2 regions of the Thiomicrorhabdus immobilis genome follow, and region 2 is predicted to be linked to the other one. Evidence: predicted binding sites of a transcription regulator. Region 2 holds the regulator's gene; the other holds the start of a gene.
What was found. Region 2 encodes PhoB, which activates phosphate uptake and scavenging genes when phosphate is short. Its sites were predicted from a motif close to GNNTGTCATAAAACTGTCANAT; they were not measured.
Positions count from the first base shown of each region.

Region 1: a site for PhoB is predicted at 2,767-2,788, ahead of L6421_RS10065 (PhoX family protein). Genes of this name have one in related genera too.

Region 1 is NZ_AP024202.1:2,221,622-2,226,064, reverse strand. Features, by position in the region: gene L6421_RS10070 (Aq_1262 family (lipo)protein) at 1-521, opposite strand, end outside; gene L6421_RS10065 (PhoX family protein) at 711-2,534, opposite strand; gene L6421_RS10060 (mechanosensitive ion channel domain-containing protein) at 2,855-4,443, opposite strand, start outside.
Region 2 is NZ_AP024202.1:723,241-727,683, reverse strand. Features, by position in the region: gene L6421_RS03170 (inorganic phosphate transporter) at 1-347, shown strand, start outside; gene phoR (phosphate regulon sensor histidine kinase PhoR) at 616-1,893, opposite strand; gene phoB (phosphate regulon transcriptional regulator PhoB) at 1,896-2,594, opposite strand; gene phoU (phosphate signaling complex protein PhoU) at 2,678-3,424, opposite strand; gene pstB (phosphate ABC transporter ATP-binding protein PstB) at 3,491-4,309, opposite strand; gene pstA (phosphate ABC transporter permease PstA) at 4,429-4,443, opposite strand, start outside.

The DNA.
Region 1 (4,443 bases), 1.0 Mb from region 2:
TAACAATCAGGCGTATAACCGTTCCATTTGTTATCGCCATTAACATCCCAAATTTTTGGCACCTTAGCCATTTTTTTAGCCAAAATTACTTGATTGCTGTCATTAAAATAGTTTGACTCACGCACATACTTTAAGATGGATTGGTTGCTGATTTGTGAAACTTGCTGGCTTCTATCTTTAAATATATTTTGCCAAGGATTTTTGCGGGTCGTTTCCCTAAAGCTATACTCTAGCTGTAAATCAACATCGTTAATAAAGTTGGGTTTTTGCGGTGTAGTGTGACAACTGAAACAGGGGTTATGAACCTTGCCTAGTTCTGATTTTGTCTTGGTGTAGCATTGCGCAGGAATATAGGCGGAAGCGGTATTGATAATTCGGTTGTTTAACAATTCAATTTCGGTGATTTGTTCATTGTCAGATGGGGTTTGAGGGTCGGAACAGCTAGATAAGATGGTTATGCCTACGGCGACAATTACAGATTTTAAAAGAGAACGGTTAATTGTTGAGGTGCGATGCAACATGCAAGTCAATCCTTAATGAATCAAAAGTGATTTAACAAAATTACATGCCTTTTTAAAAAGGCATGTAATTTTGTTAAATGACCTTTTTGGGTTTAGTCATTTAAGCACTATGAATAAATGTAAAAAGCCTCTTTCAAAAAGAAAGAGGCTTTGAGTGATAAAGAGAGCCGAGTCTCTTGTGTTCTTGATTTACTTCAGTTTAGAGAAATCAAAAGGTCCGATATAACCCGCTTCAGATTTGGTTTCCACACCAGCAGGGCGAACGTAACTACCACTTACTTCACCGAAAGGATGCTGAACCGTCATCGTTAGGTAGCCTGTACCATTGATATCTTTATGCCAGAATGGAGAAGTCGTTTCTGAACCATGTGGTCCAGTAAAGATTCTTTCCATAGTGCCATTTTTGATGTTATAAGCCCAAGCCATATCATTTGGGTGAGCACTCGTGTCTTCACCAATAACAAGGATGTCACTGTCTTTAAGGAACGTTACGTTATCAGGGCTAGCGATACCATCTACATCACAAGTATTTCCCTCTAGAGGTGTACCTGTGTAATCAGTTGGTTTTCCTGCAATTAACCCTTTCATGCTGTATGCCGCATAGTTTGTTCCAATCATTTGGTTGGTAGCCACATCTAATGCATAAACACCACCACAACCGTTAGAAGCAACATCAATATCTCCGGCACCATCCGTCATAGAGCTACCTACATTCGACATGGCGATATAAAGCTTGTTGTCACGTTCATTGAATGTGATACCTTCTTCTTTTTTGAACTCAGTTGTTGCGCCCTTATAAGCGGCCATACGACGGGTTTCCAAGCGAGCTGCCAAAGCTTCATCAGCGGCATCAACAAGGGTATCGCCGTTGATATCTTTAAGTTGTAAACACTCAGCACCATTCGCTGTATCCGTATAAGTAAAACCTACTGTTGGACAAGTCGTTCCAGTGGGTGGTTCGGTTGCGAAAACGTCAGCAAAGGTAATACCGTCATTGGTTGTATAGTCGCTATCTGGATCTAATAGGTTTTTGATTGTCGCGTTATCAGAATGACCTAAATCAATCCACGTGATAACCGCTTCACCTAAACCGCTGTTAGAGGTTTGGTTCCACTTAGCTGCATAGAGTTGACCAGAGCTTAAATCTTCTGCTGTGTCTGCTACAAACATGAATAAGCCAACGTCAGTACCATCGTCAGAAAGATAAACCGTTTTGTTGTCAGGCATGACATAAGCTAATTCATGAGCGAAACGCCCCATTGCATAATGTTTAGCATAGTCAGGGGTTCCATCTACGTTGACTTTAACTTCTGGTGTCCAACCATAATAATAAGGGTTGTTTAAAGCGGCATTTCCCCAGTATTTGTTACTGACTTCATTATAGTAAGTACCGCCAGGTGCAGCAGCGTTTGGTTCATATTCTTCGGAACCTAAATGTGAGTTCCACGGTGTTGTCATACCTGCACAGTGAACCCAGCCACCAAACTCTTCTTTTTGGCTAACAAATTGCAATGTGTTTGCTTTAACGCTTAACTGACCTTCTGCATTTTGCTCTAATTCACTCATATACATCGCACCAGGAGCACACTCGAACTGAGCGACTGAGTAGATTTTTCCATTTTTCTGTAAGAATGAAAAATGATCAAGGCCAGATCCTGTTCCGGTATCGGTACCATTACATAGAACTGGAGAACCGTCTAATTCGGTAATAACCGTATCGGTATAGTCTTTTACAACCCCAAATGTTTCACCATTGTTGGTGTCACCAGTCTTGATAAGAGTGTGGTAGCCGATAGTTTGTGACTCACCTGCAATGGTGACTTCTTCTGTGGCACGAATACTGTTCTTTTCTTCATCAGTAATTGCAGGAGCTATCGCAGTAAAAGATAAGTCTGTTGAATAAGTTGAACCATCGATTCCATTCACGCCATCTTCAGGTGTGCAGCCCATAAGCGTTAATGCAGATACTGAAAGCGCTGTAGCAATAGCGACATTTAAAGTTTTAAGTTTCATTTAATATTCCTAAGTAGTTTCGAATAAGTGTTATTTTCGAGACGAAATTCTAAGGAGGAGTTGTTACAGCGTTATTAACTGAAGATAGAAATTTATTTAAATAAAAATGACATGAAAATAAGGAAACTGAGCAATAGGAGGTATGGATTTATTACTTTTCGTTATTTTATAAGGTATAAGTAATCACTTATGTTTTTATGGGTTGCTGAAAAACTTGGTTTGAGTGAGATTAATATTAAAATTTGATTACATGTTTTTGTCGTTCCAGGTTACTAGCATTATTTTAAAAGGGTTTAAAAAAACACCAGGCCTGGTAGGAATTATTTTGTTGGTTTTTCGCTGCGTGTTAAATGAATCTCTAGAGGCTCCGAAGTATCCAGGTGAACATCTCTTTGTGGGAATGAAACCACAATCTCGGCTTGGTTCAATTTGTCGTTAATGGCATTGCGTAACTCAGACTTAATGCCAATTAAATTTTCTATATCATTACTGAATGCTCTAAGGGTGAGTTCTAATGAATTGTCGCCAAAATTTGTAAAAATAACCGAAGGTTCGGGGTCTTTTAAGACTTCTGGGTTTTCTTGGGCGGCTTGTAAAATCAGCGCCATCGCTTGTTTAACATCGCTACCATAGGCAATGCCTACATTGATTGTCACTCGGTTTATCGGGTCAGACAGTGACCAGTTGATTAGTTGTCCGGTAATGATCTGTTTGTTGGGGATGATGAGTTCTTGTCGATCCCAGTTGACAATGGTCGTGGCACGAATGCGGATTTTTGAGACTTTACCTGTCACGCCATCCACCGTGACGATGTCACCAACTCGGATAGGTTGTTCAAACAACAAGATAATCCCGCTCACGAAGTTGGCCACAATTTCTTGCAGACCAAAACCCAAACCGACTGAAAGGGCTGCAACCAACCACTGAATGTTTGACCACTCAATTCCCAAGGCTCTAAAAATCAGGATAAAACCGATGATGGCGATAATGTATTGAGTTAACGAGCTAATCGCATAACGGGCGGCATTACTGATCGGCAGGTATTTGAGTAGGGTAAACTCTAAAATACCAGGTAGGTTTTTAGCCAATAATAGAGTGACCGCGCCTAAAACCAGGCCTTGAATCAAGTCAGCCAAGGTCAATGGAACCTGTTGGATGACACCATCCACCATTTGTGACTTCAAAAGAGGCAAGGTGCTGTCGTTGATCAAGTTTAGCGCCAGGAAGATATCGCTCCACAGCAGCCATAAACCGACCGCCAAGGCTAAAAAATAACCTAGGTTAACCGTTTGTTTGACCTGGTTGTTGAGTTTGTCGTAATTGAGTTCAGGCTCTTCAATGTTGGGCAGTTCGCTACTGGCTTTAGGCGAAGTTTCATTCTCTTGTTGTGCGGCGATTAAAGCCTCTTGTTGTTTGATGCGTTCTTCAAAATGGGCTTTGCGTTCGGATAAATAAATACCTCTGAGCAACAGTTCTCTCAACATGTAGATGATTAATATCAATCCCGCTGTCCAGTTCATGCGCTCCGCCAATACCAGTGACGAGTAGTAGTAGCCAGAAAGGGTGCTCCACGTCAAAAGTATTGGAATCACTAATAGCAGCGGGAACCAGATGAAATGCAGTTGTACCCAGCTATGTCTCTGAGCTTGATTATTCGCCATGCGCATAATGTCACTGTTTGGTGACCATAAACGATAAAACAGAATGAACAGTCCCGCCATCAAGGCAATAAAACCGAGACGTCCAATTAATTGTCGATTGGATGGGCCGACCGAATCGGTGTTCAAACCAATGATGATAATTAAGATGACCCCTATGGGAATAGCCCATTTCAGTTCGCGATAGATAGACTTAACACTGCTGATGCTCCAGTGAAAATGCTTTTCGGCTAACCCACCAGGCCTGCATA
Region 2 (4,443 bases):
TCGGCTTCTTGCGAGAATACCTAAAGCGTAGTTATGCTAAAACTATTCAGCAGATTCGTGATCACCACCAAGGTGCTGACCAGCAAGAGGTTGAAGAGTATATTTGGCGTTTTGAGAATGCATCATTAGAAGGTAAAAAAGCGTTATTGGCGCAGTTAAAAGAGAAAGAAGCCGAGATATCGCTGACCAAAAAAGAACGTAAATCGTTGGATAAAGTCTACCAAAAAGAGCTAGTGAAACGTTCCGCTTTCTTGAAAATCGTAGCGGCATGGGTCATTACCGTTCCAGCTTCAGCCACCTTAGCGGCGATCATTTACTTTATGATTCGAGGCATGATGTTGCCATAAAGCTTATTAGCAACATTTTTGAACCAATCGAAAAAGGGCTTTCATCAGCCCTTTTTTTATAGCTGTTATTTATAGTTGTCATATATTGCGGGATTTATGATTGCAGATAACCTACCAGGCCTGGTAGCGTTAAAAAGGGTAAATGAACTAACACTGAGGACTAGCAAGCGATAAACCTGTGCCACGAACCTAATGAACCTAATGAACCTAATGAATCTAATGAGCCTAACGAACCTAGCTAATAACCGACCTAAACCGTCATTTCCCGTTATTTCACCGGGAATTCGCAACGAAACACACTTCCCTTACCTAGAACACTATCAATAACCAGTTTACCGTGATGACGTTCCAAAACATGCTTAACGATAGCCAAACCTAAGCCGGTACCACCAGTCACCCGCGAACGATCTTTATCAACCCGATAAAAACGTTCCGTTAGACGAGGAATGTGTTCTTGAGCAACCCCTAAACCTTCGTCCTCTACCTCATAAACGACGGTATTGTTCTCTTTGAACCAGCGTACCGAAATCGCCCCCCCTTCCGGGGAGTAACGCACCGCGTTGGAGACCAAATTCATAAAGACACTTTTCAACGGTTCGGCAAACCCTTTGATAACCAAAGCATCGTCAATATCAAAGACAAAATGATGGTTCTCATTACCGAGTTGACGGGCATCTTCTTCTAGTTGATGCAGCATCTTAGGGACATCCACCATCTCTTTGACCGCGGTAATTGAGTCCGCTTCAATTGTGGATAGCGTCAATAGGTCTTCGATAATTGCCTGCATACGCAAAGATTGGGTTTCCATATGCTCTAGAGGTAATTTCCAGGTTGTTTGATGCTCACCTGGAGTATCGAGCATCACTTCCAAATAGCCACGTAAAACCGTTAATGGAGTCCTTAACTCATGAGAGGCATTGGCAATGAAATCGCGACGGATCTGCGCTAACTGGTACAGTTCGGTGATGTCACGCACCACCAACAATTTATGACTTTCAAAATACGGAATCACTTGCATTTCGAAGGTACGGGATTGCTTGTAAAGCGAATTTAAGGTGAGTGACTTATCAAAATCCTGTAACTTCAAGTATTGGATAAACTCAGGCTGACGGATGACCGATTCGATTTTGTGCCCCACATCTTGACGACGCACTCCGATTAACGATTTGGAGACCGTATTGAACCATTCGATATGATTCCCCTCGTCTAAAGAGACGATGGCGTCTGGAATCAACATAGACGCGGCTTTGAATTGTTCTGACTTATATAAATTTAGGTCTGCGTGTTTTTCCAAGGCTCGCTGTTTTTTGGAGACCAAATAAGTGAGTTCGCTCCAAAGACCGGACGCTGGAGGGTAGGAATTGGCTTTACGGCCGTCCATCCAGTTTTCGAATTTACGCATACTCCATAGCTGGCGACCGATATAGAACAAGATGAAAATAAACAGCGACTGGATCCATAAGTCAGTTAACCATGCAAAAAACATTAATAGCCAAGCAAAAAAGACTATCCACGTCAGTTCACGTTTAATGCCATTGGATAACAAAATTAACCCTCAACCACCGAGAAACGATAGCCTGAGCCTCTTATTGTCTGAATATAATCCGCAACAAGGGTTGGCTCCAGTAGTTTTCGTAATCGACGGATATGTACATCGACCGTACGCTCTTCCACCACGACATTCACACCCCAAACATGATCAAGCAGCTGGGTTCTAGAGAAGACCCTATTCGGATGTGTCATAAAAAAATGTACCAGTTTAAACTCGGTTGGCCCAAGCTTAATCTCTTCATCACTGACATAAAAACGATGGCTTTCCAAGTCTAGACGCATATTGCCTGCGGAAATCTGATCCGTATTAGCCTTTTGATTGGATTGACGTCTGAGCAAAGCTTGGACTCTTGCCACTAATGCTCGTGGAGAGAACGGTTTCACCACATAATCATCCGCCCCGGCATCAAACCCCTGCACCTGGTCGCTCTCTTCTCCGCGAGCCGTCAGCATGATAATCGGTATATTGGCGGTTTGATCATTCTTTCGGAAACGCTCCGCCAACACAACCCCAGAGGTTCCAGGCATCATCCAGTCCAGCAAAATCAAATCCGGTTTATCGGCAAGGGCAGATTTCCACCCCTCCTCCGCATTGCTCGCTTCATTTACCGCATAATCCGATGAGGTCAATGTGAATTTCAACATATCACGGATAGCGGGCTCATCTTCAATGATTAAGATTTTATTTTGACTCAAAGTGCTCTCCAAAACAGCGACTTACTATAACCAATAACAATCAACGGCAATCAATTATACTGACTGCCATTTATCAAAACCTATTAAACCGACTCAGCATTTACATCGTCTATGAACTGCTTTAATTTCTCAGCGTTCATATTACGGACATGAAGACCTTTAACCAAGTATACAATGCTTTCACAGATATTCAGAATATGCGATGAAATGCGTTCAGCGGCACGAATCGAATAGATCATTTGCATAATATATTCAGCCAAAGCTTCGGTATTGTTATTCAGTGAATATTGAATTTCAACCAACGCCTTGGCTTTAATCGCATCGACATGGGTTTCATAATCCACAATTTCAGATAAAGCTGAAGTATCCAATTGCGCAAAACTATTCAGCACTTTCTTCAACATGGTTAAATCGATGGCGATGATTTCCATCAAGCCATTGAATCCAGGCAAAGTATCGCATGGAATCTCTTTCACTTTTGCCATCTTAATCGCCAATTTAGAGGTATTGACGGCTTCATCCCCAATACGCTCCAAATCAACCGCTATACGAATCGCACTCACCACTAAACGCAAATCCGATGCGGTGGGTTGCTGACGAGCTAAAACGCGTGCGCATAGTCGATCGATTTCGATTTCATCCTTGTTCACAGCCTTGTCTAGCTGCTTGACTTGTTTAGCTAAACTTCTGTTTTCGCCTTTAATCGCTTCAACGGCATTTTCCAACTGACTTTCAACCAGCCCGCCCATTTCAAGGACTTGGTTGAAAAGTTCTTCCAGATTGCGGTTATATTGTCCAGATATATGCGATTTAAAACCTGTTTTTTCCATGCTATCCACCCTACTTAATCTTAACTAACATACTGCTAAATTTAATTTTCCAGCCCTATGCTTAAATTAACCGTAACGGCCAGTAATATAGTCTTCTGTACGCTTGACCTGAGGATTTGTAAACAGACTATCCGTATCGGTATATTCAATTAAATCACCCATATACATAAACGCCGTATAATCTGAAACACGGGCAGCTTGTTGCATATTGTGCGTCACGATTAAAATCGTGAACTCCTTTTTCAACTCAAAAATCAACTCCTCAATCGCCAAGGTTGAGATAGGGTCCAGAGCGGAAGTAGGCTCATCAAGCAATAAAACTTCCGGCTTAATCGCAATCGCGCGCGCAATACATAAACGCTGTTGCTGACCGCCAGACATACCTAAGGCATTTTCATCTAAACGATCTTTCACCTCATCCCAAAGTCCAGCCCCTTTCAAAGCCCATTCAACAGACTCATCCAATGTCGCCTTATCTTTAATGCCTTGCAGTCTCAAACCATAACAAACATTTTCGTAGATGGATTTGGGAAAAGGGTTTGGTTTTTGGAACACCATACCAACACGACGGCGTAACGCTGCCACATCCATGTTTTTAGCGTACATATCATCGCCATGAAGTGTCATTTCACCATCGACATTCACGATATCAATCAAATCATTCATACGGTTAAAACAACGCAACAAGGTAGACTTTCCACAACCAGACGGACCGATAAACGCAGTCACACGGTTTTCCGGCAGACTCATAGTGATATTATTTAGAGCCTGTTTTTTGCCGTAATAAAGGTTCCAATTCTTAACTTCAATCGCCACCTTTTCATTTGCCAAAGACAGTTCTCTATCGTCTCTATCTAATGAAATCGATAAGTTTTGTTCGCTCATAAACTTTTCCTCAAGTTGATGACTTCAATGTCACCGCTTAATAATCTTAATTTTTGTATTCAACCGTAATCGTCAAACCACCAACAGCCTGCCACAATGGGCACGGATTACCCACCGATTTACTCAAGGGCTTT